DNA from 3 places in the Staphylococcus saprophyticus subsp. saprophyticus ATCC 15305 genome. Region 2 is predicted to be linked to each of the others. Evidence: predicted binding sites of a transcription regulator. Region 2 holds the regulator's gene; each other region holds the start of a gene.
The links. Region 2 encodes NrdR, which represses ribonucleotide reductase genes. Its sites were predicted from a motif close to AACACNATATATNGTGTT; they were not measured.

Region 1: nrdI (class Ib ribonucleoside-diphosphate reductase assembly flavoprotein NrdI) is a predicted target of NrdR. The motif match lies at 5,051-5,068, and genes of this name have one in related genera.
Region 3: nrdD (anaerobic ribonucleoside-triphosphate reductase) is a predicted target of NrdR. The motif match lies at 4,441-4,458, and genes of this name have one in related genera.

What each region holds. Positions count from the first base shown of each region.
Region 1 covers NC_007350.1:2,047,427-2,059,002, forward strand. The annotation lists gene SSP_RS09945 (ABC transporter permease) at 1-804, opposite strand, end outside; gene nrdF (class 1b ribonucleoside-diphosphate reductase subunit beta) at 1,218-2,186, opposite strand; gene nrdE (class 1b ribonucleoside-diphosphate reductase subunit alpha) at 2,310-4,415, opposite strand; gene nrdI (class Ib ribonucleoside-diphosphate reductase assembly flavoprotein NrdI) at 4,378-4,776, opposite strand; gene SSP_RS09965 (DMT family transporter) at 5,503-6,390, shown strand; gene queF (preQ(1) synthase) at 6,404-6,904, shown strand; gene SSP_RS09975 (peptide MFS transporter) at 7,087-8,601, shown strand; gene SSP_RS09980 (peptide MFS transporter) at 8,972-10,477, shown strand; gene SSP_RS09985 (diacylglycerol/lipid kinase family protein) at 10,935-11,576, shown strand, end outside.
Region 2 covers NC_007350.1:1,122,077-1,133,652, forward strand. The annotation lists gene polA (DNA polymerase I) at 1-774, shown strand, start outside; gene mutM (bifunctional DNA-formamidopyrimidine glycosylase/DNA-(apurinic or apyrimidinic site) lyase) at 790-1,674, shown strand; gene coaE (dephospho-CoA kinase) at 1,679-2,299, shown strand; gene gap (type I glyceraldehyde-3-phosphate dehydrogenase) at 2,572-3,597, shown strand; gene nrdR (transcriptional regulator NrdR) at 3,867-4,337, shown strand; gene SSP_RS05530 (replication initiation and membrane attachment family protein) at 4,337-5,710, shown strand; gene dnaI (primosomal protein DnaI) at 5,707-6,630, shown strand; gene thrS (threonine--tRNA ligase) at 6,982-8,919, shown strand; lysine riboswitch at 8,979-9,151, shown strand; gene SSP_RS05545 (amino acid permease) at 9,363-10,853, shown strand; ribosomal protein L20 leader region at 10,913-11,042, shown strand; gene infC (translation initiation factor IF-3) at 11,066-11,576, shown strand, end outside.
Region 3 covers NC_007350.1:158,213-169,788, reverse strand. The annotation lists gene SSP_RS00720 (VOC family protein) at 1-651, shown strand, start outside; gene SSP_RS00715 (choloylglycine hydrolase family protein) at 938-1,933, opposite strand; gene nrdG (anaerobic ribonucleoside-triphosphate reductase activating protein) at 2,015-2,551, opposite strand; gene nrdD (anaerobic ribonucleoside-triphosphate reductase) at 2,548-4,398, opposite strand; gene SSP_RS00700 (antibiotic biosynthesis monooxygenase family protein) at 4,599-4,916, shown strand; gene SSP_RS00695 (AEC family transporter) at 5,038-5,961, opposite strand; gene SSP_RS00690 (DUF4064 domain-containing protein) at 6,688-7,314, opposite strand; gene SSP_RS00685 (MarR family winged helix-turn-helix transcriptional regulator) at 7,586-8,038, opposite strand; gene SSP_RS00680 (YhgE/Pip domain-containing protein) at 8,061-9,494, opposite strand; gene SSP_RS00675 (ABC transporter ATP-binding protein) at 9,895-10,776, shown strand; gene SSP_RS00670 (amino acid transporter) at 10,757-11,533, shown strand.

The DNA.
Region 1 (11,576 bases), 930 kb from region 2:
CAATGCATTTTTCAGATGGTCTCCCCTAAAAATTGAGACAATATTAGGAACAATAAGCCCTAAGAATGGTAACGTGCCTACAGTTACAACAACCAGTGCTGTAATCGTAGCCGTGATAAACAATCCTATATTAATTATTTTTTCATAATTGACTCCTAAGTTATTACTAAAATCTTTCCCCATACCAGCAATAGTAAAATGATTGGCGAATATATATGTAAGTATTAATAAAGGAATGCTTAAGTATAAAATCTCATATCTACCGCTTGTAATAATGGCGAAGTTACCATTTAACCAGTTTCCTATACTTTGTACTGTATTGGTTCTCAACGCGATAAATGTTGCAAAACTTGATACGATACCACCTAACATGATGCCTAATAGTGGTATGAAAATGACGTCTGTAAAACGAATATATTGTACTAATTTAACGAAAAGGAAAGTACCTGCAATACTTAAAACTACTGCAAAAATTAACTTTATAATGATATTCTCCTGTGGAAAGAAAATCATTGATAATAAAATACCTAGTTTCGCCCATTCCATCGTTCCAGCAGTAGTAGGACTGACAAATTTATTCTGCATCATTTGTTGCATAATTAAACCAGCTAGCGCTAATGTACTACCCGATATGATGATACTAACCGTTCTCGGAATTCTACTTGAAACAATAATATTCATCTGTGATTCTGTAAGATGGAAAATGTCTGTAATTGATACCTTGCTTACGCCTATAAATAAAGAAAGGATTGTAAGTACCAGTAATATAATAGCTAAGACAATACCATTTAATAAAAATTTCATAAATGACCTACCTCTAACCCTTCCACTATAAAATGCGATGCTCAAACTACATTGGTTATGATAATCATTATCAATACCTATAATAAAATTTTACCATTTTTAATGGTAAATTCAATAGCCTTGAGCAATTTAAACAAAAGTATTTAAATACAATCTATATATGTATAGCGTTATATTTAATATCACACCTTGAAAAACACACTTTCTTATTTTAATTGTTCATTTTTATGTAATTTTACTCTAATGGACTTTATATAATGTATATCTCTATTTAAATATCATGCCTGTTTATTTTATCCATAAGTAAAAAAGCCGAGACATAATGTCTCGGCTTTTTACTTATTATATACGGTTGACTAATACTTGCTTAAAATTGTACTTTCATCATGACATTTTTATAATTAATAGTGCTTCTACTCGTCAAAAACGAAGTCTTCATCTTTTAATGCTTCTACATTTAACGCTAATGTATAACCATCACCTTTAACTGAAAAGAAGTCATGGTTTTTAGTCGTTGTATCTAAAGCATTTTCAATAATTGGATTGAATTCACGTTCTTCAAAGTACGGATCAAATCCTAAATTAGATAATGCTTTGTTACCATTGTATCTCACATAGTTTAATACATCTTCAGCTAAACCAATATCATCATAAAGTGAATGCGTATAAGCTACCTCATTTTTATATAAATCATCTAATAATTTATACATTTCTTGATCTGCTTGCAGCTTTTCACTTTCTGAAAGTTCATTACGTAAACTTTGAGCATCCATACCAGTAAATACACCATGAATAGATTCATCTAATAAGATTTTACGAATGATTTCTCCAGAAGTCGTCATTTTACCTTGCCCAGCAAGATAAAGCGGATAATAGAAACCTGAATAGAATAAAAATGTTTCTAAGAACACACTTGATACTCGTGCGATATATTGATCATAAATTGAAGCCTCTTTACCCCATAATTTATGATAATTATTGATAATTTTATCTGATTTGTATTTTAAATGTGGTTCTTCAATAACCCATTTATCTAATAAATAGTTTGTTTCACTGGAAGGTAGTAACGTTGTAAAGATATGTGAATAACTTTTAGCATGGATTTGTTCCATCATTGCCATAAATGAATAAACGGCTTTTTTTCTTAAATCCGTAGTATGTAACATAATCAATGGCATGCCATCGTCAGCTTGATGTGTATCTAATCCTGTTAAACCAGCTAATGCTTTTTTAAAAGCCTCTTTTTCAGGATCTGTTAATGTTTTCCAGCTTGCAATATCTTTAGATACTTTAAATTCAGTTTCTACCCACATCTGTGAAATATTTTGTCGCCAAAACATATTCGTCATGTCTTCTTGCGTATTCCAATTGACTGCTTTCATTTAGTTATTGTCCCCTATCCAGTAAATATTTTTAATTAAGCAGTGATATGCAGCCTAATCTAACCATTGGATAAGGCTGCCTCATAACACCGCTGTTCACTTTGCACGTTTACATTTCATTTATTAAATTGAACAACTTGTACACTCTTCTACACTTAATAATTTATTACGTGTATAGTATAAAGATTTTAGACCTTTATGATGCGCATATACATATAATCTTGATAATTCACGCGTAGAAATTTCAGAATTAACATAAAGAATTGTAGAGATGCCCTGGTCAATATGTGTTTGAATCGTTGAGATTAAATCAATTAATTTCATTTGATCCGTATTAAATGCTGACTTGTAATACCACATTGTTTCTGGTGATAGGAATGGCATTGGATAGAATGTTTCCGCATTACCATACGTACGACGTTCGATTTGATCAACGATTGGCATTACAGAACTCGTAGCATTTTGGACATATGAAATACTTTGTGTCGGTGCAATCGCTAAGCGATATGCATGGAAAAGACCGTTTGTTTCCACTTGCTCTTGCAGTGCTTTCCAATCTTCTGGTGTCGGAATTTCTAAACCATCAAATAATTTGCGTACTTTTTCATATTTAGGTTCAAATGTTTGTGAAGTGTAAAATTCAAAATACTTACCATTAGCATAGTCTGATTGTTCAAAATCTTTGTATACTTCTTGTCTTTCTTTAGCGATTTCCATAGAACGTTCTATAGAATAATAATTCAACATCATAAAGAAGATATTGGCAAAGTCTTTAGCTTCTTCTGATTCATAACCAATTTTATTTTTAGCTAGATAACCGTGTAAATTCATTACACCTAAACCTACAGAATGTAACTCTCTATTGGCTTTCCTAACGCCTGGCGCATTTTGAATATCTGCTTCATCACTCACTACTGTCAATGCATCCATACCTGTATGAACTGAATCTTTAAACTTACCTGATTCCATAACATTAACGATGTTTAAAGAACCTAGATTACATGAAATGTCACGTTTAATTTCATCTTCTGTACCGTAATCGTTAATGATAGACGTTTCTTGTAATTGGAAAATTTCAGTACATAAATTACTCATTTTAATTTGGCCAATGTCTGAGTTAGCATGTACCTTATTTGCATTATCTTTGAACATTAAATAAGGATAACCAGATTGCAATTGTGTTTGTGCAATCGTATTTAACATTTCACGTGCATCTTTTTTCTTTTTATCAATATTAGGATTTGCAACAAGTTCATCATAGTATTCATCTAAATTAATGTCATCTAACGTTAAACCGTATTCTTTATAAATGGTATGCGGTGCAAACATATGGAAATCTTTTCCTTCTTTTGCTAAATCAAAGAATTTAGATGGCACAATTAAACCAGTTGAAATCGTTGATAAACGTAAATCTTCATCGGCGTTCACTTTTTTCGTATCTAAAAACTCTTCCACATCATAATGGAAAATATTTAAATAAACAGCACCTGCACCAGGTCTTTGACCTAATTGATCTGCATAACTAAAGCCACCTTCAAGAGATTTTGCAACAGGTAGCACGCCTTTCGCTACACCTTTAATTCCTTTGATTGCTTCTCCACGCGCACGTAGTTTAGAAAGATTAATGGCTACACCGCCGCCAATTTTACTTAATTGCTTTGCAGTCGAATCAATAAAATTAATAGAGTTTAAACTATCATCCGCTTCTAGCAAGAAACAAGATACTAATTCTCCACGACGTGCACGGCCAGCATTTAAGAATGTTGGTGTCGCTGGTTGATATCGTTGTTCCACCATTGCTGAAATAAATTGTTTGGCAGTCGCTTTATGGCCATTAGCTAAATAAAGTGCAACAATCGCTACGTGTTGCTTATAATCTTCTAGATATTGACTTTTACCGTTTGTTTTAAGTGCGTAATCTTTAAAGAATTTACTTGCTGACATGTAACTTGCAAATTCAAACGGAATACTTTTAGCATAATCTGTAATTTCTTGTAGATCAGCTTCTGAATATTTTGCAAACAAATCAAAATAAAAGTCATTATCAACGAGATAGCGCAAACGCTCAATTTCAGTGTCGAAATAAATTGTTTTATCCTGAATTTCTTCTAAATAAACTTCAAGCGCCTCTTGATCTTTTTCTAAATTAAAAAAGCCATTATCTTTACGTTTTGTTACTTCGTTATTTAACTCAATATGATTGTATTTCTTCTCGTCCATAATCTTCATTGAACTGTCCCACCTTATCTTTAAATTCGCTAATATCATTTTGTGTACCTTGAACTTCAAATTTCATTAGTAAAGGAACTTGATATTTTTCCGAGATAGATCGTCCAGCTTTCGCAAAGTTTTGTCCCCAATTGCGGTTTCCACTAGCTGCAACGCCTCTTAGTAAATCATGATTTATATCTAAAAATGACTGAACTGGTTGTGGTACTTCTCCAAAACCTATCGTTCCAGTGACCAAGATGAATGGTTCTTCAATCTTCTCAGTACAATTATTTTGAGTAATTTCCATAGTGTTAGTAATTTCTGCTTTTTTAATAAATCTACGTACATTACCAGAGAATGAAAAATAAACAACCTTCATTGGATCACCTTCTTTCTAATACTAGTATGTTATTAAGTTCACTTTGACGTTATTAAATAGTACTTTCATCGTATTTATATTTTAAATGTATTATAAGTAACCGTAGCGCACATATTGGGTAACCACAATATATAGTGATTTCTTTTAACTATATGTGATTATGTAAAAACTCAATAATTAAGCATTAATGCTTGATTTGTCATGATTAAACGTCCAAAATAGTGTGATTTTACTTAAAATTTGATTTATTATAAATAAATTGACTACGTCCCAAAACACAATATATTGTGTTTTTTCTTGGTCACAAATACTATATTATGTGTTTCATTATACATAACTCAGAAAGTTATTTAAAGGGCTTTGTTTTTGACAAAAGTTTGAATTCGAAACAGAAATGGCACCAATTCAACGTTAACTCGTACTTTTCTATTTATAAAAAATTTTTTTCGGAATTTAAAGCTATTTTAGTTGCTTTTTTCTAAAACCTTGTAACTATTGATATAGCGTCACTCAGCTTATCATCTAATACTAAATTGCTCACAATTGAAATTATCTAAGCAATAAAATACTTTGAAATATGTCTTGAATTTCATTGAATCAATACAGAACATTTGTTCGTGTTTTCATGTTACCTCATTTCCCTTTTACTTTCAAGCATATATACATAATCTATATAATTATGCTAATATGAATACGTTAAAAATTAAAATAATCGAGGCGATACATATGAATCCTAAAGTTAAAGGGATCATTGCTATCCTAGTTTCAGCAATTGGCTTTAGCTTTATGTCTGTTTTCTTCAGATTAGCTGGTGATTTGCCGGTGTTTCAAAAGTCACTCGCTCGAAATTTAGTAGCTATGTTTATCCCTTTATATTTCATTTATAAATATAAGCAACCCCTGTTTGGTAAACTTAGCAGTCAGCCACTTTTAATTTCACGTTCGACTTTAGGTCTAATCGGTGTTTTATTAAATATCTATGCCATAGACCATATGATATTAAGTGACGCTGATACGCTAATGAAACTCAATCCTTTTTGGACTATTTTGCTGAGTTTGATATTTCTAAATGAAAAAGTTCGTAACTATCAAATTATAGCGATGGTCATTGCAATATTCGGTATGTTATTCGTGGTTAAACCAGAATTCTCATCCTCTATGATTCCTGCTATTGGCGGTTTATTCTCTGGTATTTTTGCTGCAAGTGCATATACGTGTGTACGTGCATTGAGCACTCGCGAAGCACCCTATACAATTGTATTTTATTTTTCATTCTTTTCTATTGTAGTATTGATTCCATTTACGATTTTCACATTCGAACCAATGAGTATGATGCAGGTCATTTATTTAATTGGAGCTGGGCTCGCAGCAGCTGCTGGTCAAATTGGTATTACACTAGCCTATAGTTACGCTCCAGCTAAAGACATTTCGATATTCACTTATGCATCGATTATATTTACTGCATTCTTCGGTTTTATATTATTCGGAGAATCACCAGATTTCTATGCAATCTTGGGTTATGTCATTATCATAGCTTCAAGCTACTACATGTTTGAAAAAGCAAGACGCCAACCGCTATCAATTCAAAAAGAAGAACAAAAACCAAAAACATAAGGAGTGCTTTACCATGACAGAAGGACGTAATAAAGAAGAATTAGAAGATATTACATTACTCGGTAATCAAAATAACAAATACGATTTTGATTATAGACCTGACGTTTTAGAGTCGTTTGATAATAAGCATCAGGGACGCGATTATTTTGTTAAATTCAATTGCCCTGAGTTCACATCACTCTGCCCTATTACTGGTCAACCAGATTTCGCTACAATTTATATTTCTTATATTCCAAATATCAAAATGGTTGAATCAAAATCTTTAAAACTTTATTTATTTAGTTTTAGAAATCACGGTGATTTCCACGAAGACTGCATGAACATCATAATGAATGATTTAATCGAACTCATGGACCCTCATTATATTGAAGTTTGGGGCAAGTTCACACCACGTGGTGGCATCTCAATTGATCCATATACCAATTATGGCCGTCCAGATTCTAAATATGAAAAAATGGCAGAACATCGTTTAATGAATCATGATCTTTATCCTGAAAAAATAGATAATCGTTAAGATTTCTTCATTATAATAACTACCCACAAGATCTTAAAGTATCTTGCAGGTAGTTTATTTTTATATTATTTCATTTTTTATTAAATTGATTCCAAACTTAATTTTGCGCTATTGATATATACACTTGTTATTTTTGTAAAAACATTATAAAATAAATCCAACCATTTAGGGGGAGGGAAATTATGAAAAAAATTAATTATACACACGAAGAAATTATGGAAAGTACTCCAAGAACCGGTTTCTTCGGCCATCCAAAAGGACTAAGTACATTATTCTTCACTGAATTTTGGGAGAGGTTCAGTTACTATGGGATGAAAGCGATACTCATATACTATCTTTACTATAGTGTTGCTGAGGGTGGTTTCGGTCTAAGTCAAGCAGTTGCAATGCAAATTGTTGCTATCTACGGTACATTAATCTACATGTCAGGTGTCATCGGTGGTTGGATTGCCGACAGGATTACCGGCACCCAGAATGCCGTCTTTTATGGTGGCTTCTTGATTATGATAGGTCATATCTTACTTTCACTACCAAATAACTTAACGTTAGTCATGGTAGCACTCGCAGTCATTATTGCTGGTACCGGTTTATTAAAACCAAATATCTCAACGACCGTTGGTGAATTATATGATCGTAACGATGTCCGTCGTGATGCTGCATTCACATTATTTTACATGGGTATTAACTTAGGTAGTTTGACTGCACCGTTATTAACGGGTTACTTACAAACTAGAATTAGTTTCCATGCTGGCTTCTTAGCTGCTGCAATTGGCATGTTCTGTGGTTTAGTCGTTTACGCAATTAAACGTAAGAAAAACTTAGGATTAGCTGGTCGTAATGTTCCTAATCCACTAACTAAGCCTGAACTTAAAAAATTCGGTTTGATATCTGGTGGTATCATTCTATTATTCTTAATTTACTTACTTATCCTGCAATTAAATAATGCTTTAACTTTAGAAAATTTCAGTTTCTTAATTACTATTTTAGGTATCGTATTACCGATTTACATCTTTATTAATATGATTGCGAGTAAAGATGTAACGAAAGATGAACGTTCACGTGTTTACAGTTACATACCTTTATATATCACATCTGTTGCCTTTTGGATGATTCAAGAACAAGGCTCAACGATTTTAGCAACATTCGCAGATAAAAAGACACAATTAGAAATGTCAGTGCTTACAAATGGTTTAATTGACTTTTCAATACCATCAGCTTGGGCACAGTCACTCAACCCAATCTTTATCGTGGTACTTGCACCAATATTTGCAACACTTTGGATGAAATTAGGTAAACACAATCCACCTACCGTTTATAAATTTGCTATCGGTGTAATCGTTGCTGGTTTGTCTTACTTAGTTATGATTATTCCTTTAGCTACAGGCGTTGAATTAATAAATCCATTATGGCTTGTACTCAGTTTCTTATTAATTACAATTGGTGAACTTTGTATATCACCTGTTGGTTTGTCTACAACGACTAAATTAGCACCTGTGACATTTACAGCACGTATGATGAGTTTGTGGATGTTAAGTAATGCTACTGCACAAGGACTTAACGCACAACTTGTTGTTGTCTATACAAAAATAAATCAAAGTGACTATTTTATGTATTCAGGTTTATTTGCAGTCGTTATCGGTATACTTCTATTAATCATTTCACCTAAAGTAAAACGTGCCATGAAAGGCGTATACTAATCGTTCATATTACTATTTAAAATCAACTTATGATTTTAAATGAATTAATATTGCTCATCCAAGCTTATAAAGCTGGGTGAGCAGTTTTTTTATTTCCTAATAGTTTTTTTATTATAAGGACATTGAGTACAAACATACCCCTCTTCACATTCATTACTGATGCAAAGCAAGCTATATATTATTCATTTTATAATTACATCTAATTATCATCATTTAAATGAGGAAATTAAATGGTATAAAATTGATTGCATAAAATAACAGAATATTCTCAATATTCTTATTTTGAGAATATTATTGCAATTTAATTTAATAAAGCGTAAAATTTTTTTTATATATTTTTATTGGGAGTAAGAAAGGACGGGAATGTTTTATGCAAGACAAATACATAGCGCAAGACTCAGCAGTAGAATCAATTCCTCAAAAAGGATTTTTTGGACATCCTAAAGGACTAGGGGTGCTATTCTTTGTAGAATTTTGGGAAAGATTTAGCTACTATGGTATGCGCGCTTTACTTATCTTTTATATGTATTTCGCTATAAAAGATGGCGGACTAGGTATGGATAAAGGTACCGCACAGTCAGTTATGGCTGTTTACGGTGCACTAATATATATGACATCGGTACTTGGTGGTTGGATTTCGGATAGAATTACGGGTACACGTGCTGCTACTTTCTATGGTGGTGTACTCATTATTATCGGGCATATTTTCTTAAGTTTACCATTAGATATTGTCGGATTATTTATCTCAATGTTCTTCATTATCGTTGGATCTGGTTTAATGAAACCAAGTATTTCTAATATCGTTGGTCGATTATACCCAGAAAATGATACACGTATTGATGCAGGCTTTGTTATTTTCTATATGTCTGTCAATCTAGGTGGACTTATTTCACCATTGATTCTAAATCAGTTCGTAAATACTGGTAATTTCCATGCTGGTTTCTTAATTGCAGCTGTAGGTATGGCGCTTGGTTTAGCTTGGTACATGATATTTAACAAGAAAAATATCGGTAATGTAGGTACAAAACCAACGAATCCATTAAACCAAAGCGAAAAGAAAAAATATGCATTGATATTTATCGTGGCTATTTTAATTATTGCTGCAGTGCTTGTTATTACAGCATTAACTGGTACATTATCATTTAATATCGTTAGTACAACTGTATTGATACTTGGTGTAGCATTACCAATTATCTATTTCACAATTATGATTCGTAGTAAAGATGTTACTGATGATGAACGCTCACGTGTTATTTCATTTATACCACTTTTCCTTTTAGGTGTTGTATTCTGGTCTATTCAAGAACAAGGTGCCAACGTACTTAACCTATTTGCCTTTGAAAGTAGTGATATGAAATTAAACCTCTTTGGTTGGAAGACAGATTTCGGTCCAGCACTATTCCAATCCATTAACCCATTATTCATCGTGTTATTAGCACCTGTTATCTCACTGATATGGGCAAAAATGGCACGACGTCAACCAAGTTTAGCAACTAAATTTGTACTCGGTGCGTCACTAGCTGGTGCTTCTTACATTATGATTGGTTTAATTGGTCACACATCTGGTAATAATTTAAGTGTTAACTGGGTTATTCTTTCCTACATTATTTGTGTTATTGGTGAATTATGTTTATCTCCTACAGGTAACAGTGCAGCAGTTAAATTAGCACCAAAAGCATTTAACACACAAATGATGAGTTTATGGTTATTAACGAATGCATGTGCGCAAGCAATTAACGGTACCTTAGTTAAATTGATTGAACCGCTTGGCCATAAAAATTACTTCCTACTTTTAGGTGGTATTGCAATCGTAGTCAGCCTTGTTATTCTTGCTTTCGTACCAAAAATTGTCAAAGGCATGCGCGGTATTAAATAGTTTCTACAATTTCAAAAAACTATTTATTCTGATGATTTTCATTTTAAAAACATCTGGGTCATACGTACCCATGTTCAAAAAGAGGACTTCCATAAATGGATGAGTCCTCTTTTTTTAAAGATTTACGATTTTGAATGTCCTTATTGGTCTATGGTTTATGGCTCGAGCTTGAAATCTCTCACTCATACAATGATCCTAGGTATCAACCATTGATACAACATAGATTAAAGTAAGAAAGCCCCTTTTCACCTCTATGTGACACTTATATAGAGATATTTTTTATTGAATGGCTGATTTGCGGCCCTATATATGGAAATTTTTATCACCATACTCAAATACAATTCGCAGATAAACTTGATTAATACATGAATCCCTACATACATATATACGACATTAAACATATTTTTAACTAAAAACGGGTACACTGATATAGATACAAATCTAAAATCAAAGAAATATGGTGAGCACCTTGACTAAAAAACAATTTAAACATGGCGTATTATTTTACCATGAACATACCGGGATTAAAGACATCTATAGAGGTCTAGGAGATGTCGCAACATCCTTAACTACATTTTGTAGACATTTATCAATACAACTCAGTGAAAATGAAGGAGATATTATTACCTTCTGCCAAAAAATTAAAGATAAACGTTACAGTGATGATGTTGATATTATCTTTATTTTAGGCGGCGATGGTACGGTCAATGAGTTAGTTAATGGCATTATGAAGAGTGAATTAAATCTTCCTATTGGTATCATTCCAGGAGGCACATTTAATGATTTTGTAAAAACTTTAAATCTTAATCCACGTCATAAAATGGCCAGTCAACAACTGATGAATGCGGAATTAAGACCTTACGATGTCATGAAGATAAATGATGAATATGCACTCAACTTTGTTGGACTTGGATTAATTGTTCAAAATGCTGAAAATGTACAAAATGGTAATAAAGATATCTTTGGTAAGTTAAGTTATGTAGGTTCTACAGTTAAAACGTTACTTAATCCAGAGCATTTTGATTATAAAATTTCAGTTGATAATCAAACCGTAGACGGTAATACTTCAATGCTCGTCGTAGCCAATGGACCTTTTATA
Region 2 (11,576 bases):
GATCCTAACTTGCAAAATATTCCAATTCGCTTAGAAGAAGGTCGAAGAATTAGAAAGGCATTTAAATCTAGTGACGATAACAATGTCATCTTCTCAGCTGACTATTCGCAAATTGAATTACGTGTACTTGCACATATTACTCAAGATGAGAGCATGAAACAAGCATTCATCAATGATGAAGATATTCATACAGCAACTGCTATGAAAGTATTTAATGTACAGCCAGATGAAGTTGATAGTCTAATGCGTAGACAAGCGAAAGCAGTAAATTTCGGTATCGTATATGGCATAAGCGACTATGGGTTAAGTCAAAGTTTAGGTATTACACGTAAACAAGCAAAGCAGTTTATTGATGATTATCTCGATAGTTTCCCTGGTGTGAAACAATATATGGAAGATATTGTTAAAGATTGTAAAGCGCAAGGTTATGTTGAGACACTATTACATCGCCGTCGTTATATTCCGGACATCACTAGTAGAAACTTTAATTTACGTGGTTTTGCGGAAAGAACGGCTATGAATACACCGATACAAGGCAGTGCCGCAGATATTATCAAATTGGCAATGGTTAATTTTGTAAATGAAGTTAAACATACTGATTTTCATGCGCAATTATTATTACAAGTACACGATGAATTAATTTTTGAATTACCTAAAGATGAAGTAGAGGCTTTTAGTGAATTTATAGAAGAAATAATGGATAATGCATTGGCATTAGACGTACCACTCAAAGTTGAAACAAGTCATGGTAAGACATGGTATGACGCAAAATAGAAAGTAGGTGAACAAGTGCCTGAATTACCTGAAGTAGAACATGTAACAAGAGGCATTAAGCCATTTGTAAAAGGGCAAAAAATAGAATCTATTCTCTTTTCTGATAAAGTACAAGAAGGAAAAGCGAATCATAGAGAAACCATTGTTAAAGGTATGGAGCTTGATACTTTTAAACGATTCACTAGGCTTTATACGATTGTTGATATTGAGCGAAGAAGTAAGTATATTGTCTTCTATTTAGAAAAAGATGGAGATAAGCGAATTCTAATAAGTCATTTAGGTATGGCTGGTGGATTTTTTGTCGTAGATAAGCTTGAAGATATTAGTGTGCCAAATTATCGCAAACACTGGCATGTCATATTTAAATTAGATAATGACAAATTACTTGTGTATTCAGATATTAGACGCTTTGGTGAAATTAGAAACGTTGCTTCATTTGAAGCTTACCCATCATTTTTAGAAATTGCCCCAGAACCTTTTGAAAAAGAAGCTATGGCACATTATTTGGCTTGGTTTGATAAAAAGTTATATCAAAATAAACCAATTAAACAAATGATTCTAGACCACCGTGTCATATCAGGATGTGGAAATATATATGCTTGCGAGGCATTATTTAGATCAGGTATTCATCCAGCTAGATTACCAAAAGATTTAAATCATCAGGAACGAGAAATGTTATTCTATTATGTTCGAGAAGTACTGGAAGCGGGTATAAAATATGGTGGAACAAGCATTTCAGATTACCGTCATGCTGATGGTAGTACAGGTACAATGCAGCAACACCTAAACGTATATAAACAAAAAGTTTGTAAAGTTTGTGGCGATGACATTGCAACACAAGTAATTGCAACGAGAAATAGTCATTTTTGTCCAACTTGTCAAAAAATAAAGGAAGAGTGAGAATATGCCGAAAGTTATAGGACTAACTGGTGGTATCGCATCAGGTAAATCTACGGTATCAGAACTATTAAGTGCACATGGTTTTAAAATCGTAGATGCAGATATTGCATCACGTCAAGCAGTAGAAAAAGGTACAAAAGGCCTAGAACGTGTGAAAGAATCGTTTGGTGAGCAAGCTATTGATGAAAATGGTGAAATGAATAGAGCTTATGTAGGCGAAGTAGTATTTAATCAACCTGAAAAGAGATTAGAATTAAATGAAATCGTACATCCTATTGTGCGAGAAATTATGGAAAAAGAAAAAGCACAATACTTAAGCGAAGGTTATCATGTCATTATGGATATTCCATTATTATTTGAGAATAATTTACAAGATACTGTCGATGAAGTCTGGTTAGTATATACTTCAGAAAGTATACAAATCGATAGATTGATGGAACGAAATAATATTTCAATGGAAGAAGCGAAAGCACGTGTTTATAGTCAAATTTCTATAGATAAAAAACGTAGAATGGCAGACCATGAAATAGATAATCGTGATACAAAATTAGAACTAAAACAAAATTTAGAAAATTTATTATTAGAAGAAGGCTATATAGAGAGTCATTCTGAAGATGTACTTTAATAAAAGTGATTACAACCACCCAATTATCTTTGATAATTGGGTGGTTTTTATATAAGAGACGTTCTAATAACTTAAGTATTTTTATTATTAATATTTAAGGAAATACATAAGTGAGAATAGGATATATACGAAAATCTTACTGATTAATATTAGAAAACATAAAAGCCTTAATGCTAAAGTTTTTAAATTTATTATAGAAAACGCTTTCCTGAATAAATATTTATGTTATACTATTTCCATAAAGTATAACACTAAGACGAGGGGTGCTTCGAATGACGACAAATATAGCAATTAACGGAATGGGTAGAATAGGTAGAATGGTGTTGAGAATCGCACTAAAAAATAAAGATTTAAATGTAGTGGCGATAAATGCGAGTTACCCACCGGAAACAATTGCACATCTAATAAATTATGATACAACACATGGCGTTTATGATTTTAAAGTAGAGCCAATAGAATCGGGAATTAAAGTTGATGATCACGAAATTCAATTAGTTTCTGATAGAAATCCTGAAAATTTACCATGGAAGCAATTAGATATAGATGTTGCAATAGAAGCAACAGGTAAATTTAACCACGGAGATAAAGCGATAGCACATATTAAAGCTGGTGCTAAAAAAGTATTGTTAACAGGTCCATCTAAGGGTGGAGATGTACAAATGATTGTCAAAGGCGTTAATAATGACCAATTAGATATTGAGAAATATGATATTTTTAGCAACGCTTCATGTACTACAAACTGTATCGGTCCGGTTGCAAAGGTATTAAATGATCAATTTGGTATCCAAAATGGCTTGATGACAACTGTACATGCCATTACCAATGACCAAAATAATATTGATAATCCACATAAAGATTTAAGACGTGCACGTTCATGTAATGAAAGTATTATTCCAACTTCAACTGGTGCTGCTAAAGCATTGAAAGAAGTATTGCCAGAATTAGAAGGGAAATTACATGGAATGGCTTTACGCGTACCTACAAAAAATGTATCACTCGTTGATTTAGTGGTCGATTTAAATGAAAATGTAACAGCAACACAAGTGAACGAAGCTTTTGAAGCGAATGATTTACAAGGTGTCATTTCTACCGAAGATGCACCACTCGTTTCAATGGACTTTAACACGAATCCACATTCGGCCATTATCGATACACAAAGTACAATGGTAATGGGAGATAATAAAGTTAAAGTGATAGCATGGTATGACAATGAATGGGGCTATTCTAATAGAGTAGTTGATGTTGCCACACAAATTGGACAATTACTTAAAAACGATGTTGCAGCTGTAGCAAATTAATTTTCAAAAATAGCGATTACAAATTTTAAAAATAATTATCTAAAACGTTTCGTAACATAGTTGTTAATTTATAAACTATATTACGAGGCGTTTTTAATTTTATTATTATTTCTTCGTTAATATTAGCTTTAAAGTTAATAAATCTTAATTATACGGCGTTTCTTTTGAATTATGCTATACGATATAGATATAGTGTAATAGCGAATCTTTTGTGACTTGCATATTTATAGTATAATGTAAGGTAATCAAAAAGAGAGGGTGATAATTCGATGAAATGCCCGAAATGTAATTCGACTCATTCTCGTGTTGTGGACTCTAGACATGCAGATGAAGTTAATGCGATTCGACGTAGAAGAGAATGTGAAGAGTGTGAAACAAGGTTCACTACTTTTGAACATATAGAAAAAAGACCACTCATCGTAGTTAAAAAAGACGGTACACGTGAGCAATTTTTACGAGAAAAAATATTAAATGGTTTAGTTCGTTCATGTGAGAAAAGACCAGTACGATATGAGCAATTAGAAGACATTACAAATAATGTCGAATGGAAATTACGTGATGAGGGTCGTGCTGAAATTTCATCAAGAGAAATTGGTGAACATGTTATGAATTTATTGATGCATGTAGATCAAGTATCGTATGTAAGATTTGCATCTGTATACAAGGAATTTAAGGATGTAGACCAGTTACTACAATCTATGCAAGGTATTTTAGCTGAAAATAAACGGAGTGATTCTTAATGGGGTTACAATCCTACGATTATGGTTTGAGACCACATGATAATTTCAATGTTGTTCGTGATTTTAATTTAAATAATAACCATTTAGAAATATTAAATAGATTGTTTACGCCCATGATTGGTATGAATGCGATTGGTTTATATCATTACTTGAATCAATTTGCGGAAGTTGGTTCTGATACTGTTTTAACTCACTATATTATAATGAGTGAATTAAAAATAAATTTGTTGGAATTCAGAAAAGAAATGGATTTGTTAGAAGGTACAGGCCTTGTTAAATCATATGTTAATCACAGTGCACAACATTCATCGTTTATTTATGATTTGATTCAACCACCTTCTGCGAAACAATTTTTTAACGACCCTATGTTATCTGTTTATTTATATAGTGAGGTAAGTAAACAACGTTATCAACAACTCAAACGGCATTTCGAGAGTGATCAGCGTATTGATTATAGTCAATATCAAGATGTGACTCGTACGTTCACTGATGTATTTAAAGTGCCAAATAAAACGGTGGAAAATGATGGTATAGAAAAAAAAGAAACAGCATATACTGGTTTAAACTTAAGTCAAGTTCAGTTTGATTTTGAGACACTTTACGATTTATTACAAAGCCATTTTATAAGTGCAAAAATAATTGATAAAGATGCTAAAATATTAATCACACAAATTGCTACATTATATGGATTGACACCTGAAGCAATGAAACGCATCATATTAAAATCCATCACAAGTGCACAAGAATTGTCATTTGAAGAATTGCGTAAACATGCAAGAACGTATTATTTAATGGAGCATGAACAACAATTGCCTACACTAAATGTTAAAACAGAAGCGGATAGTGAAACTAAACTAGAGAATCAACCAGTGGAAACTGAAAGTGAAAATGATAGTTGGCTTAAACAATTGGAGGAAACAAGTCCTATTGATATGCTTGCATCATGGTCAGAGTCTGAACCAACTACCCAACAAAAATATATGATTGAAGAACTGATTGAACGTGAACATTTATCATTTGGCGTTATTAATATTCTATTGCAGTTTGTAATGTTAAAAGAAGATATGAAGCTGCCTAAATCCTATATATTTGAGATTGCATCTAATTGGAAGAAAAAAGGCATTAAAACAGCAGAACAAGCATATCAATACGCCGTGAAAGTAAATCAGCCTAAGAAAGAAAACCAATCTAATAAACGTAATTATAAACAGAAACAATTAGCTTCCAGAGAAATGACACCAAAATGGTTAGAAGAACGCGATAATAAGCAATCGAATGAACCATCCAAAGATGAAGATGATGAGAAATTAAAAAAAGATAGAGAACAATTTCTTAATCAATTAAAAAATAGATGGAAGGAGGACAATAAATGAAATCTTTCAACCATATTATGGGTGAATCAAATGATTTATCAAAACGCATCGAAAAAATCAAAAAAGATGTCGTCAAAGATCCAGACGTCAAACAATTTTTAGAGACACATAAGTCCGAATTGACCAATGCAATGATTGATGAAGATTTAAATATTTTGCAAGAATATAAAGACCAAGAAAAGCATTATGATGGTCATGCTTATAAAGATTGTCCCAATTTTGTTAAAGGACACATACCTGAATTGTACATTGAAAATAATCATATAAAGATTCGCTATTTACCTTGTCCTTGCAAAATCAAACATGATGAAGAAAAGTTTAATGCACATTTGATTACATCCCATCACATGCAACGCGACACACTAGATGCTAAGTTGGAAGATATTTATATGGACAGAAGAGATAGATTAGATGTTGCTATGGCTGCAAACCAAATCTGCGACAAAATTACAAATCACGAATCGCAAGTGAAAGGTTTATATCTACACGGGCCATTTGGAACGGGGAAATCTTTTATATTAGGTGCTATAGCGAATCAATTGAAAACTGAAAAAATATCATCGACCATCGTTTATTTACCAGAGTTTATTCGTTCGTTAAAAGGCGGATTTAAAGACGGTAGTTTTGAGTCTAAACTTCAAAGAGTCAGAGAAGCGAATATACTCATGTTGGATGATATTGGTGCTGAAGAAATTACAACATGGGCAAGAGACGAAGTCATTGGCCCGCTCTTACATTATAGAATGGTTCAAGAACTGCCAACTTTCTTCAGTTCAAATTTAAGTTTCGAAGAATTAGAATATCATCTTTCAGTTACGAGAGACGGCACTGAAAAGACAAAAGCTGCCAGAATTATGGAGCGAATTAAAACACTTTCTATACCGTATTATCTAGAAGGAAAAAATTACCGGAATGATTGAAATTTGAAATAAATGTTGTATAATATAATTAAATCTAAATCTTACGAAATAATACGGAGACAAGATGAATAAATGGATACCTCACAGAGAACCAATGTTTGTTGAGAATTGGTAGGTATATTTATTGATTACTACTTCGTCAATGATGTTGTAATAAACATCCGGCTCAAGACCGTTATCTTATGTAGAGTAAAGTTATTATGCAATATTTTTGTTGAATAACTTTAATTTAGGGTGGTACCACGAAGACCTCGTCCCTTTTTTGGGATGAGGTCTTTTTGTGTTTTTGAGTAGTAACATAGGGTGATTCGTAAAGATTTAAGAGCTTGAAAAAAATAGGAGGAATGTGACATGGATCAAATTAAAATTAAATTTCCAGACGGTAATACAAAGGAATTTGACAAAGGAACAACAACTGAAGATATCGCACAATCCATCAGCCCAGGATTAAGAAAAAAAGCTGTGGCAGGCAAGTTGAATGGACAATTAATTGATTTAACTAGACCTATTGAAAGTGATGGAGATATTGAAATCGTGACACCTGGTTCAGATGAAGCGTTGGAAGTTTTACGTCATTCTACAGCACATTTAATGGCGCAAGCATTAAAACGTTTGTATGGTGAGGTTCATTTTGGTGTTGGACCTGTTATTGAAGGTGGTTTCTACTATGACTTTGATATGGAAGAAAGTATCTCATCGGATGATTTTGAAAAAATTGAAAAAACAATGAAACAAATTGCGAACGAAAATTATCCAATTGAGCGCAAAGTTGTGTCACGTAATGAAGCAAAAGCTTTTTTCTCAGATGATCCGTATAAACAAGAATTAATTGATGCGATTCCAGAAGATGAAAATGTGACATTGTATACACAAGGAGAATTTACTGATTTATGTCGTGGGGTCCATGTACCATCAACTTCAAAAATTAAAGAATTCAAATTGTTATCAACTGCGGGTGCTTATTGGCGTGGCGATAGCAATAATAAAATGTTGCAACGTATCTATGGTACAGCTTTCTTTGATAAAAAAGATTTAAAAGCCCATTTGCAAATGCTTGAAGAAAGAAAAGAACGTGACCATCGTAAAATTGGTAAAGAGTTAGAACTCTTTTCTAATAATCCGTTAGTAGGCGCAGGTTTACCACTATGGTTGCCTAATGGTGCAACAATCCGTCGTGAAATTGAACGTTATATCGTAGATAAAGAAGTGAGTATGGGTTACGATCACGTTTATACACCAGTAATGGCAAACGTTGATTTATATAAAACATCTGGACACTGGGATCATTATCAAGAAGATATGTTCCCGACAATGAAATTAGATGAATATGAAGAAATGGTATTAAGACCGATGAACTGTCCACATCATATGATGATTTATGCTAATAAACCGCATTCATATCGTGAACTACCAATTAGAATTGCTGAACTTGGTACAATGCACCGTTATGAAGCAAGTGGTGCGGTTTCAGGATTGCAACGTGTTCGTGGTATGACTTTAAATGATGCGCATATTTTTGTTCGTCCAGATCAAATCAAAGAAGAGTTTAAACGCGTAGTTAATTTAATTATAGATGTTTATAATGACTTTAATTTTGAGAATTATAGCTTCCGTTTAAGTTATAGAGATCCAGAAGATAAAGAGAAATACTTTGATGACGATGAGATGTGGATTAAAGCTGAAAGTATGTTAAAAGAAGCGGTTGATGAACTAGGATTAGACTATGAAGAAGCCATCGGTGAAGCGGCATTCTACGGTCCTAAACTAGATGTACAAGTTCAAACAGCGATGGGAAAAGAAGAAACTTTATCTACAGCGCAACTTGATTTCTTATTACCACAAAAATTTGAATTGACTTATATAGGTAATGACGGCGAACAGCATAGACCCGTAGTTATTCACCGTGGTGTTGTATCAACTATGGAACGTTTCGTAGCGTTCTTAACGGAAGAAACTAAAGGTGCCTTTCCAACTTGGTTAGCACCAAAACAAGTAGAAATTATTCCAGTTAATGTTGACTTACATTATGATTATGCAAGACTTATTCAAGATGAACTAAAATCTCAAGGTGTACGTGTAGAGATTGATGATCGTAATGAAAAGATGGGTTATAAAATTAGAGAAGCACAAATGCAAAAAATCCCATATCAACTAGTCGTTGGTGACAAAGAAGTTGAAAACAAAGAAGTAAATGTTAGAAAATATGGTTCCCAAGATCAAGAAACGCTTGAAAAAGATGAATTCATTTGGAACTTAGTTGATGAAATCAGATTGAAAAAACAAAGATAGTCTTGAAACTATTGTTAAAATCATGTATATTACAGTTTAGTGAGTAATAAAAAAATTAAATTTGAGTTAGAGGTTGCGTTTTTAAAGAGTAATGATTCAGAAGCCAGATGGGGCATATGTTGAATGCATGAAAGGTGAAAATGCCGAAACCTGTATTGACCATTTACAATACAGGTTGGGACAGTTATCGAAAGAAACTGGACTGTCACATATGTGATGTGCTACCTATATAAATGCTATTATTAAAATGGTTGCATATCTAATGGGTATGCAACCATTTTGTTTTGGTTTAATGATTATTGAAAATACATTAACGGGATAGAACGAAAATATGAAGTCATGTGTAATGGATATACTGAATACAGATGACAATGTTTTACTATAAACGTATTGGATTAATCATATAGAAAGTTAGCCTCTAAATTTAAAGAAAGGGAGCTTCTATGGCAAATCAAGAAAATCAAAACACTGGGATTAAAAGAGGGTTGAAAGACCGTCATATTTCCATGATTGCTATTGGGGGTTGTATTGGAACAGGACTATTCATGACTTCCGGTGGTGCGATCCACGATGCTGGTGCACTTGGTGCGCTTTTAGCATATGCAATCATTGGAGCAATGGTCTTCTTTCTTATGACTTCATTAGGAGAGATGGCGACGTATTTACCTGTATCTGGATCGTTTAGTACATATGCTACACGCTTTGTAGATCCTTCATTAGGATTTGCATTGGGATGGAACTACTGGTTTAACTGGGTAATTACTGTTGCTGCCGATGTTACAATAGCTGCGCAAGTTATTCAATATTGGACGCCGTTATCTGGTATTCCGGCTTGGAGTTGGAGTTGTCTCTTTTTAATTATTATTTTTGGACTTAATGCATTATCTGTACGAGTTTATGGCGAAAGTGAATATTGGTTCGCGTTAATTAAAGTAGTTACTGTAATTATTTTCATTGCAATTGGTCTATTAACGATTCTAGGTATTATGGGAGGCGAATTTGTAGGCTTTGATACATTTACTAAAGGCGGTGGACCTATTTTAGGTGACGGTCTTGGAGGTAGTTTACTTACTATTTTAGGTGTGTTCTTAGTGGCAGGTTTCTCATTCCAAGGTACAGAATTGATTGGTATTACTGCTGGTGAATCTGAAAATCCAGAACGCGCAGTTCCAAAAGCAATTAAACAAGTATTTTGGAGAATATTAATCTTTTATATACTTGCTATATTTGTAATCGGTATGCTAATACCTTACGATAGTTCAGCGTTAATGGGCGGCGGAGATGATATTTCTACTTCACCATTTACATTAGTATTCCAAAATGCAGGCTTAGCATTTGCTGCGTCATTCATGAATGCAGTCATTTTAACTTCAGTGCTTTCTGCAGGTAACTCAGGTATGTATGCTTCAACTAGAATGCTTTATTCAATGAGTAAAGATAAACTGGCATACCCTATATTTGGTAAAACAAATAAAAGCGGTGTTCCTTATGTATCTTTAATCGTTACAGCAATCATAGTTATAGGCATATTTATATTGCAACACTTGAGTGGTGATGCATATGAATATATCGTAGCTGCGAGTGGTATGACTGGTTTCATCGCATGGGTAGGTATAGCTGTGAGTCATTATAGATTTAGAAAAGCATTTGATAAACAAGATTATGATAAGTCTAAATTGAAATATAAAGCGAAATTATTCCCATTTGGACCTATATTTGCTGGTATCTTGTGTGTATTAGTTATTATTGGACAAGATGTAGATTTTATTAAAACAGGTGACTTTGACCTTAACAGGTTTGTTATCACTTATATGGGAATTCCAGTATTCTTGGCGTTCTTCATTTATCATAAAGTGAGATATAAAACGAAAATGGTTCCATTGGAAAAAGTGAACTTACGACAAGATGTTGATATGGAAGAAATTAATAAATAATAAAAAGCTATTGACTTGTATATGTATTATTGATAAGATAGGTAACGTTGAATACGAAACGAACCAAGTAGAAGCTCCCGCTTCTCACCTGTTGCGACGCTATAGGCAGTTGGCAGGTCTTATATATACATGTTAATTTCATGTGTAGAGAAGAGCGGGTATATTATATACTCGCTCTTTTTGCTTGGGATAATTTCGTAAAAATCTTGGAGGTGTCAACCATAGCAAAAGATCAAACTCAAGTTAACGAAAAGATTCGTGCAAAAGAATTACGCTTAATCGGTCAAGACGGAGAACAAATTGGTGTTAAAACTAAAAATGAAGCTCTAGAAATGGCGGAACGCGTTGGTTTAGATGTAGTCATTATGGCTCCAAACGCTAAACCACCTGTTGCTAGAATTATGGATTACGGTAAATACAAATTTGAACAACAGAAAAAAGAAAAAGAAATGAAAAAGAAACAAAAAACAATCAACCTTAAAGAAATTCGTTTAAGTCCAACAATTGAGGAACACGATTTCCAAACAAAATTGAAAAATGGACGTAAGTTCTTAGAAAAAGGCGATAAATGTAAAGTTTCAATTCGTTTCAGAGGTCGTGCAATTACGCATAAAGAAATTGGTCAACGTGTATTAGAAAAATTTGCAGAACAATGCAAAGACATCGCTACAGTTGAACAAAGACCTAAAATGGATGGACGTCAAATGTTCATCATGTTAAGTC
Region 3 (11,576 bases), 960 kb from region 2:
TTTGAACGTCGTTTAAATGAACAGCATATCACAACAACACAAATGACTTATTTAAATCATCATGCGCTGTTATTCAAAGATATGGATGGTTTAGAAATATTATTACTTGCAAATAACCATCGCAACACACCTAACGCTTGGAGAAAAAATCCTTATACAGATATTCCAGAAGCATATCAAATTTTAGGTATGGGGCCAGTGGAACTGCGCTTACGCGACATTCAACCAACACTTCATTTTTTAAAAAATGACTTACGTTATTCGTTAAGAGAAAATGTAGATGAAACTGTATTGACATTAGATTCTGATGGGCTCTATACGGATTTTGTCTTAGTTGAAGAACAAGGTTCACGTGCTCGACCTGGACAAGGTTATGTGCATCATATTGCAGTCAATACGCCAAATGATTCAGATTTGTACGCTGTGTTAGATACAATCAATCATAACCCGGGAAATCATAGTGGCATCATTGATCGCTACTTTTTCAAATCCCTTTACTATCGCCATAATAGCATTATGTTTGAATTTGCAACGGCAGCACCTGGTTTTACAGTAGATACAGCGATTAAAGATTTAGGTAAAAAACTGAACCTCCCCGATTTTATGGAAAATCAAAGAACAGAAATTGAAGAGAAATTACATGATTTATAAAGAAGGCTGAAAATAACAATCTTAAAAATAAATGCATTAGGTGTTTTGATTTAGATAACATATTTCAAATATATTTAATGCACTTACGTTACACCCTATTTAAATTGTTGTTCAATTTTTTCATCTAAAACTTGAATGATTGCATTCCAAAATCTGACTATTTAATCCCACATCTACCTATTACTTTCAAAAATAAAACGGTGCCAAGAATCCTAAATAGAAATAGGTTCTCGGCACCGCTTCTGTCTATCATGAAATTTAATTCACGAGACCATTTTATTCATATTTATGAAGATGTATGATTCAATTTATTTGTTACAAATGCTTGGACTGATTCAAATATTGTCATGTCTTCTTTTAAAATCAAATCTTCTGTTAATTGTAATTCGGTAATTTGATTTGTGTCATACCACTTGAGGTACATTGTGCGAGTTGTTAAATTAAATACCGTTTGATATAACGTATAATGCATATCGCCGTTTTCATCTAAGACAGCGCCTTTAGGTATACTCACACTATCTAATAATTTAAAAGCATCCATCACATCGTATTCTGGATCTTCACTTCCAATTAAATAATTTTTCAAATAAGCTGTTTTAATGAATCGTTCCGGTGACGTATAACCACCAGGCAATCCATAAGTACCACCTTCATTGCCTAAAGAGCCTAATGATTGGCCCATGACATTTTTAGCTTCGGGTTTATGCGGTGTGACAGCTGTATAATTTCTTAAATTCTCATAATGCCAATTTAAATCTGGATTATTTGTCAAAACACCGATTGGATTCTCGTTAATTACAATTTTCCCATCCTGGAAAGTAAGTTCAACTGAACGACCTGTATCATCTGTAATATGATAATGTAATGGTGGGACTTCAGCAATATCATTAAGCACGTGTGCGACAACATTTACTTGCTTACCATTTTCAATCAAGTCATCAATATTTTTATTATAGCCAAGCACCCATGTAATCACTTCATTTTGAGCGATATTCATATATCCTTCACGCACTTCTGTCGCATATGAAGCATAGCCTCTAAAATACTGTATCGATACACCTACACCGTGCTCATTTAACCCATCACCAAATAAGAATCCTTCCATGTCACTTCCTGCACCAATGAAGCCATATTGTGTTTTACCTTTATATTCGACACGCGATTCCCAATAGAAATGACGTGGTTGTACTGCAGGTTGACCCTCTAAGTGATAAACAAAGTCCATTGTTCGACCAAGTATCGCCTGCTTACTTTTTGATAAAAATGAAAATCCTGTACACATACATTATCTACTCCTTTACATTATGATGACTTATATTTTGAGGATTCATAAATGCCTTTGAGCAAATCATGTATATTATAATTAACTTTTGATATACTCACACACCCTGCGCTTTTGCAATGATGCTTGAACATCGATCACGCGTTGATTCATTGAGCCTTTATACGGTAAATTAGGTCTATATAAATGATTAATAAATGGACCATCTACTAAGACGTCAATGAGCTCAAGCAATGTCTTTCTTTCTGCTGAATCTCGCTCTAAATATTCAAATAAAAAACCAGTCCATACCCATAATGATTTGGTATTTCCAAAACGTTTTCTAAAAGTTTGAGCACACTTCAAAGTGATATCTACATTACAAAAAGGTTCGCCACCAAGGATACTGAGTCCTGAAATATAATTTGGCGCACAGTATTCCATAATTTCTTCTAATGTGTCTTCATGAAATGGCTCACCGTATTTAAAATTTTGAGCCACTTTATTATAACAATTTTCACAGGCAAATGGGCAACCTGAAACATATAAACTGCAACGCACACCTTCACCATCTACAAAGCTTTGTGCTTCTATTTTAGCGATATGGCCTTGCCCATGTCTTATTTTTAAAATATTCATACTGATGCATCTTTCAAATGTTTAACGCGCGCGCACATTTCTTTATGGCGACCTTCTATAGTAGGCCGTTGAACAGGATTGCCTAAATAGCCACACGTACGTTTAACCACATCTACCGACTTAGGATCATCATTGCCACATTGCGGACACTGATAGCCTTTTGCAGTTGTTTTAAAATCTCCGACAAATCCACATTTTCTGCAATGGTCAATTGGGATATTTGTGCCTAAATAACTTACTTTATCGTAAGCATAATCCCAAACCGCTTCTAATGCCTTTAAATTATGATTTAATTTCGGGTACTCGCAATAATGGATATAACCACCACTCGCATATTCTGGATAATCTTTTTCAAAATCAATTTTCTCAAAAGGCGTCACATCTTTTCTAACATCATAATGGAATGAATTTTGATAATAACCTTTATCTGTGATATCAGCTATTTCTCCAAATTGTTCACGATCTAGTCGACAAAAACGATCCGTTAAGGATTCACTTGGTGTGCTATAGATACTAAACCAAATATCGTATTGCTCTGTCCATTTTAACTGATATGCTTTCATCGATTTTAATATATCTAATGTAAATGCTTTTGCTTTAGATAAACGTTCCCAATGAGGCCCATAAAATACCGTTGCCGCTTCATATAACCCAATATATCCTATAGACAAAGTTGCACGTTGCCCTTTAAATAATGTCATAATGTCATCTGTTTCTTTTAATCTGTGTTTAAATGCCCCGTTTTGATATAAAATCGGTGCATTCTCTGGCGTAGCTTGTGCAATACGTTCAATTCGATAAACCAGTGCATCGTGCATTATGGCCATACGCTGATGAAATATTTTCCAAAAAGCTTCCATGTCACCTTTTGATTCCAGAGCAATCCTTGGTACATTCAGTGTTACCACACCTAGATTACAGCGGCCATTATTCTCATAATGACCATCTTTATCTTTCCATGCAGGTAAGAATGATCGGCAACCCATAGGTGCTTTAAAATCTCCTAATAGTTCCACTGTTTTATCATAGTTTAATATATCTGGATACATGCGTTTAGTTGAACATTCTAAAGCGAGCTGTTTAATGTCATAATTGGGATCTGACTCATTTAAATTAACACCTCTTTTAATTGAAAAAACTAATTTAGGAAAAATTGCAGTAATACGGTCTTTACCTAACCCTTTAATTCTAGTAGATAATATCGCTTCTTGAATCTTGCGGCTATATCGATCAGTTCCTAATCCAAAGCCGAGTGTAACAAAAGGTGTCTGCCCATTCGAAGTGTATAGCGTATTGATTTCATACTCGAGACTCTCAATGGCATCCCCAATGTCTTGCGTTACTCGCTCATCTACATATGTATCAATGACTGACTCATGTACAAATTTTTCTGCAATTTGTCGATGTTTCATTTCATTAAATTTTGCGTATTTACTCAACAATTCATCAACGCGATCTATTGTACAGCCGCCGTATTGACTACTAGACACATTAGCAATAATTTGTACTAATTGTGCTGATGCAGTCTGTATAGATTTCGGTGACGTTACGGTCGCATTACCTATTTGAAAGCCATGTGACAACATACTTTCTGCATCAATTAAACAACAATTCGTGAGTGGTTGGAATGGATGATAGTCTAAATCATGAAAATGAATGTCTCCTGCTTCATGGGCTTGAGCGACATGCTTAGGTAATAAATAATCCAAAGCATACGACTTAGACACTACACCTGCTGTTAAATCTCTCATAGTCGAAAATGTAGCACTATCCTTATTAGCATTTTCATTAACTACAGTTGGATCTTTCGTAATGAGATGCTTTAAATTTTTTTCAAGTTTGTTCATATTAACCCTCATTTCTATATATAGTATATACATTAATTATAAAACACTATATATTGTGTTTCAAATCTGAAGATAGACATTAACAAATTCGTCAAAAGTTTATTAACACTTCGTGAATTTTATTTTGAAATTTTCATTAGAGCGAAAAATTTATTAGTGCTAAAATAATATATGTATTTAATTTATAAGGAGGGATTGTAATGTTTGTAGCAGAAGTTGCTTTTTCGACTAACAAGGAACATGAACAACAACTATATAATAAAGTAAAGAAAACACAATCCGAGTTGCATAATGTGGCTGGTTTAAAATCATCAGAAGTGTGGACAAAATCTAAATCAGATGATGTTGAATATGTTGTTGTAAGTAAATGGGATGAGAAAAAAGATTTTCAAAATTGGGTTGCTAGACCTTCTCATGTTGAAGAGCATAAAGCAATGCATAAAAAATCTAAAAATGGTGAAGCTGACAAGCCACCTTTTCAAAAGACATTACGTCAATATACAGTAGTAGAATTTTAAATACTTGAATCATATAATAAAATCAAAGGTGAACATAAGTGACTTAAAATCATAATTTAATCACTTATATTCACCTTTTTTTAATTTCATGAGCAAGCACATCACGATATAGCTGCTCCTATTAAAATAATATTTTAGACATGTATATCACGATGACAACTGTAATGGCACTTAATAAAGTAGATAAAAAGACAAGTTCTGCTGCTAATTCAGGATGATTGTCATATTCTTGTGCGATAACTGAACTATTTACAGACGTTGGCATTGCTGATGCGATGAATAATGTTTGAGCTATGATGCCCTCTATCCCCATGATTTTGATAATAACAAGGGCAATCAAGGGCCCTATAATCAATCTTATAAAAACATACGCATAGGATTTGGACCACTTCAAACTAAATTTGATATTAGATATTTGAGCACCTAGCATTAATAACGCAATCGCAATCATAGCATCGGCAACATAATTCGCTGGTGTCCAAATAAATTCAGGAATAGGTATATGATTGTAATTTAATATAATTGCTAGTAATAATGCATATAACACAGGCATTTTAAAATAACCTAAAAGTGCCTTTAACTTTCCTATATGTAAAGATTGAATCGCAAATACACCATAAGAAAACGTGAATATGTTTTGCAAAGATAACACAATAACTTGAACAGACATTGCTAATGGATCGCCTTTGAAAACCAAATCATTTACTGGGACACCGTAGTTACCCGAATTAAAGAACATCAGACTGTTTGTAAGCGTTGTTGTCTCCCCTTTATCCGTTTTACGGAACATAGACAATAACTTACCAATAAGAAATAGTACAAACATATAGATTACGAAGAAAATGATAATGTAAAACAATAAACTTAACGCAAAATGCGTCTTGTAAAATTTCACAAAAATAAATCCAGGCACAAAGACATAGATATTAAGTTTGGCCAATGTATTTAAATCTAATGTAAATTTCTTTTGCAGTATGTATCCTAAAAATATCATGATAAAAATAGGTAAAAGTACAGTCTGTAGTATATATAACATTTCACTCATAAGCATCCCCCTTTGTTGCGCTTTAGTTATTTATGATTGAAGTTGCATTTTATAACTTTACTATTTAACCTATATTACTATTAATCATATCAGAATATTAATCGTTTGACTTTAACCATTAATTTAAAATCATTTTGTTTCACGTTAAACATTTTATGCATCTCAATAACATCATCCTTATGCCATATCTTAATTTTTTATACTGCTATAATTTTTCAGTTCACAAGAAAAAAGACCGAAACATCTTTATATGTCTCGGCCTAATTACCCTTAAAATCCTACTACGCTATAAAACGACTTTTCCATTCCTACAGACTAATCATCCTTGTTGCGTAGGCACTATGAAATCTTTCTTTGGAAATTCGATTTTTACTTATATGTGTTCTTACGTTATATACACAAAAAGCTGCATAAGCTTTTCACTCTGATAACAATTATTTATCTTTCTTTTTATTACGATTTCTTTTTCTTTCTTCCAATATGGACATAGTAATAAAACCAACCACCAAAACAGGCAATAGCATGCCTAATGCCATCATCATCTTTCTCACCCCATTTTAATATTTAACTACTTTTAATCTCATTTTATTAAAATATATCACAATTTTTCTAAGTTTATATACATAATTGCTTTAAATATTGGTTTGCAATCTATGTATTATAAAATAGACTAGGCTACATTTAGTAACCCAGTCTATTTAGATATACAGATTAACAAAGTATCATTTAATACTTATAAGGATCTTCTTTCAATTTTTTTGATCTTTCATCTAGATCATCTAAGTTATCTAAATCTGTTTTATTATCATCTTTAGATTGTGAGTAAGCATCCTTTATTGTCTCTTGCTCATTTTCTTTTTGCTCTTCAGATAAAATAAATGAGTTATTACGCTCATTCACTTGAGATCCATCTTTAATATATGGATTTACATCGTCATCTTCTTCTTTGTCATAAATTGGTTCTTTCGGCTTTCTCACTAATAACATAATACCTGCAACAAGCCATAAAACCGCATTTATCCAATTTCCTAAGAATGAAATCACACCAGCGATAATTAATAAAACGCCTGCCACTTTTGGCTTTTTGCTAATTAAAAATACTGCTATAAGCGCTATGATTAATAGTATAATACCTAAGACTAAACCAGTAGTCAAAAGACCACTAAAAGTGCTAAATATCGTATTTCCGTCTTCATACGTGAAACTACTATCTTCTTGCATCATCTGACTAATGAATGCTTCTTTGACCTCGCCGTTACCCATCATAGGTATTAGAACAGCCATTAGTACAACACCAAGTATTTGTAAGACGATACCAATCCACGTCAGTACACGTTCTATTGTTCTTTTCATAACAATATACCTCCTGTGATTTTTAAAATAAATTTATTAGGACAATAATCTTTACCTACAATCTTTTTAAAAATATTTAATTATACAGTAATTATACTAATTGTTAATATTGAAGTCCATTTTTTACAAATAATAATGTTCGCTGAATTACGTATGTCTTATATTTTCATAAAAAATGTTAAATAAAAAGTGCCAATATCCTATAGAATCGAATTGGCACTTTTTATATTATAATTCGCACATTTGTAAATGCCACAAGTACATCTATTAACTACTTATGTGCTTTAAACGCATTAACGATATGTGTAAGTTGCTCAACGAAATGATGTACTTCTTCGGCAGTAAATTTATTACCTAGTCGATCTTTTACTGCTTCGGTCATCACTGCAGTCGCTCTCTGTAAAAATGTTTCACCTTCGTCACTTAACATAATCAGTTTAATACGTTTATTATCTGAATAAGCGCGTTGTACATAGCCCATTTCTTCTAATTTTGCGATGCGTTTAGAAGCAGCAGTTTTAAAAATATTTTGTAAACCCGCTAATTCATTAATTGTTACTTTGCCTTCATTTTTTATAATTCTCATCGCATCAATTTGTTCTCTTGAAAGTAAATTACTTAAACCTGTCTCTTTAACAATTTCAACTATCTCTTTATTTAAATGCAACATAACTATCTGAAATTTAGTAATTGCTTCTTCAATTGTTTTATCTACGTTTTCCAAATAAGTCACCTCCGTATTGCACTTATTTAAATTCTATTGAAAATGGTAAACGTTGTCTTTTGTTAAACCATAGTAATACTAAATATTGTAAAATCATCATTATGACAATAATACCAACGAGCAATGCTACTACAAATCCAAAGTTAAAGTGTCCTGCATTTGTAAAGATGGCTTCTCTATAACCCTGTATCGCATATGACATTGGAGAGAATGGGTGAATCCATCTAAAGAATTGTGCTGATAACTCTATTGGGAACATACCTTCACTCGCACTTAATTGTAATATAAGTAAAACCATAGATATGAATAGACCAATTCGATCTAATAATAAACTTAAGAATGTCGTAACAGTAATTGCTGCAATTGCCCATAGCAATCCGACTAAGATAAATTTACCAATGTTATCTATAGACATATTAAGTGCAAATATCGCCCAACTACTCATCAATAACGCAGATACCGCACCTTGTACGAGATACAATAATAACTTACCGAATGCTTGTTTTAGTGATGTAACATCTTTAGTTAACATTTTTCTCAGTGGGTATATTGCACTAAATGACACAGCACCTACAAATAAACTAACACTCGCCATATAAGGCACGATTGTTTCACCATATTTATCGGCTTCTGTAGCATTATTTTCATTTACTTTCGTTACATTATTTAACGCTTTTTCATTGTCACCTTCAAAAGCAACGCCGTCTTGTTGCTCTACAGATTGGTCTATTTGCGCTTTTAATTGATCATTATTTTGTTGCAATTGATTAAGTCCATCTGTGACTTGTTGATTGCCTGAAATTAATTGCTGTGCAGGTTGTCCTACTGTTGGTGCTAATTGTTTCAATCCATCCGTTACTTGCTGATTACCATCAATTAATTGTGATTCTGCATCAGACATGTCACCTAATGCATTTGAAGTATCCTTGAATCCAGATTGTGATTTTTTAGCACTAGCAAATAATTGATCTAAATAATTGGTACGAATATTATCCTTAATTGAATTTGTTACCGTATCAATTGCTTTTTGTGCTGATTGACTACCAGTATAACTAGACCCTGGATTGACTTGTGTTTCAATCTTTATTTTTTTAGGATTTTTATCTAATAATGTCGTAGCGTTACTAGAGGCATCTTTAGGTATAATGATAGTTCCTACACTTTTACCTTTTTCTAATTGATTAAATGCCTCTTTTTTTGAAACTTCTTGAAAATCAAATTTATCGTTATCTTTTAATTTGTCGACAACATCATCACCTATTGTAACCTTTTCACCATTTAGCTTTGCACTTTGATCTTGGTTTACAATTGAAATTTTCAATTGATCTGTCTTATCATATGGGCTCCACATAGAACCTACGAATAAAGCAACATATAATAGCGGGATAGCTGCTATTGCAATAAGTGCTATGATTAACATTTTATTTCTGAAAATAAATTTAAATTCATTAAACATTTTCTTCTACCTTCCTATTTTTAAATTGTACACCCTGTGTACTATTAGGTTAAAATTAAACCCAAGAACACATGAAATCCACCTTAGTCTATTGTTTACTATTCAAATTGATGTGGGATAGATCATATCTTTTGAATAGTACACCCCTTATACAGTCATCTATCATACTCTCCTTAAAAATCATTGTCAATTGCGATTTCAAAAATCTAGTAAATCCCTTTTTCTATAAACTAAAAATATATAAATTAAATTTTAAGTAGAATACATAAATTTTTAATAAAACAACTTATTTATTATATTGAACAAATTCATTTTCGTTGTTAAAATTAACTTATATAAGCGTAACATCAACAATTCATATAAATTTCATTAAAACTCTATTAGTTCAAAGGAGGACATTATGTTAAAAATAGATGACCTTTATAAACGTTTTAAAGGAGCCGATTTTAATGTTATTGACGGTGTTTCATTAACCATAAACCGTGGAGAAGTCGTAGGTTTAATTGGAAAAAACGGCGCAGGTAAAACAACACTTATGAAAATGATTGCTAAAACAAAACGACCTACTTCAGGTGCTATATTTTTAAATGGCATAGATATTTTCCAACATCATAATATACTTAAAAATGTAGGTATCATGATTGATACGGTTCATTTCAAACACTTTTCAGCTAAAAAGAATTTAACTTATTATTTAAAAGTTAATCATAAAACGCAGTACTTAAAAAATATCGATAATATATTAGATCTCGTAGGTTTATTACATACATATGGCAAAAAGGTAAAAGATTTTTCTTTTGGTATGAAACAACGTTTATCACTAGCTATGTGTTTAGTTGATGAACCTGAAATAGCTATTATGGATGAACCTTTTGTTGGTCTGGATCCAGACGGTGTTAATACGCTCATTCACTCGTTAAGAACTTGGGCTAGTAAAAAAGGAACCGCATTACTTATTTCTAGTCATCAATTAAATGAATTAGCAGAAGTCTGTGATCGCTTTGTTCTTTTAAAAGAAGGAAAACTCCAAAATATTGATTTCAATAAAGAACAATTGATAAAAATTGTAGTAAAAGAACAAATATATCCAGAACATCGTCAGGAACTTCTCAATTTGTTTTCTACAATAAAAGATATTGAGGAAAAAGCAGTTATCATGCAGTCAGGTTCTGAAGAGTATAATGAAATCATAAATTATTTAGTTAAATACTACACTTTAGAAAACACGATTAATGAACAAGATAACTTATATCAATATTTCGATGAGTTCGAAAGGAAATGATGATATGTTAATTAAAAATATTTTCACTACAGTATCTTCGCGTAACTCTGCAATTATCTTTTATGCAATAGCACTTTATCCATTTTTATATTTAATCACACTTATACTACCTACCAATTTTATGCAAATTGGAGGAGAGACGAATTCACTATCTGGTTTAGAATTTTATTTTGTTATTTTACTTGCACAATCTCAATTTGCCGTACCATTGATTCTTATGACATATTTTGTCAGTTATTTATTTTTTGAAGAATATGAATCTGGTAGATTAATCTTTTATAAAGATATCAGCCGAATACGTCTATATAATTCAAAGTTAGTCGCCTTATTCTCTATGTATATAATATATTATGTAATATTATTTGTGTCTTCTGAAATTTTGTATTTTACGTATATACATCAATATGATTATGCTTCCGGTGCTTTCTTATCGAATGTTCACGAAACTAATTACAGTACAATATTATGTATCGTCGGTATTTTCTGCATTACTTTAATTGCAATATGCTTTTCAGTCATGTTATCTATGAAATTGTCTACTGGATTTGATATTTTAAGCGTTATTGTTTTACTTATGTTTATGGTTATCGCACCAATGATTCATGGACTCAAATATTTATTTCCAAATGGTTATGATCATGCGATTACGCCTTCAGACTTACTAACAAAACTAGGTTTAATGATATTAACAACTCTATTGTACTCAGTCATTTGCTACTTAGTAGGTTTGAAAATGTTCAAAAAATTAGAATATTAATATAAGAGCCTGCACTTTCTATTTTTGAAAGTGCAGGCTCTTT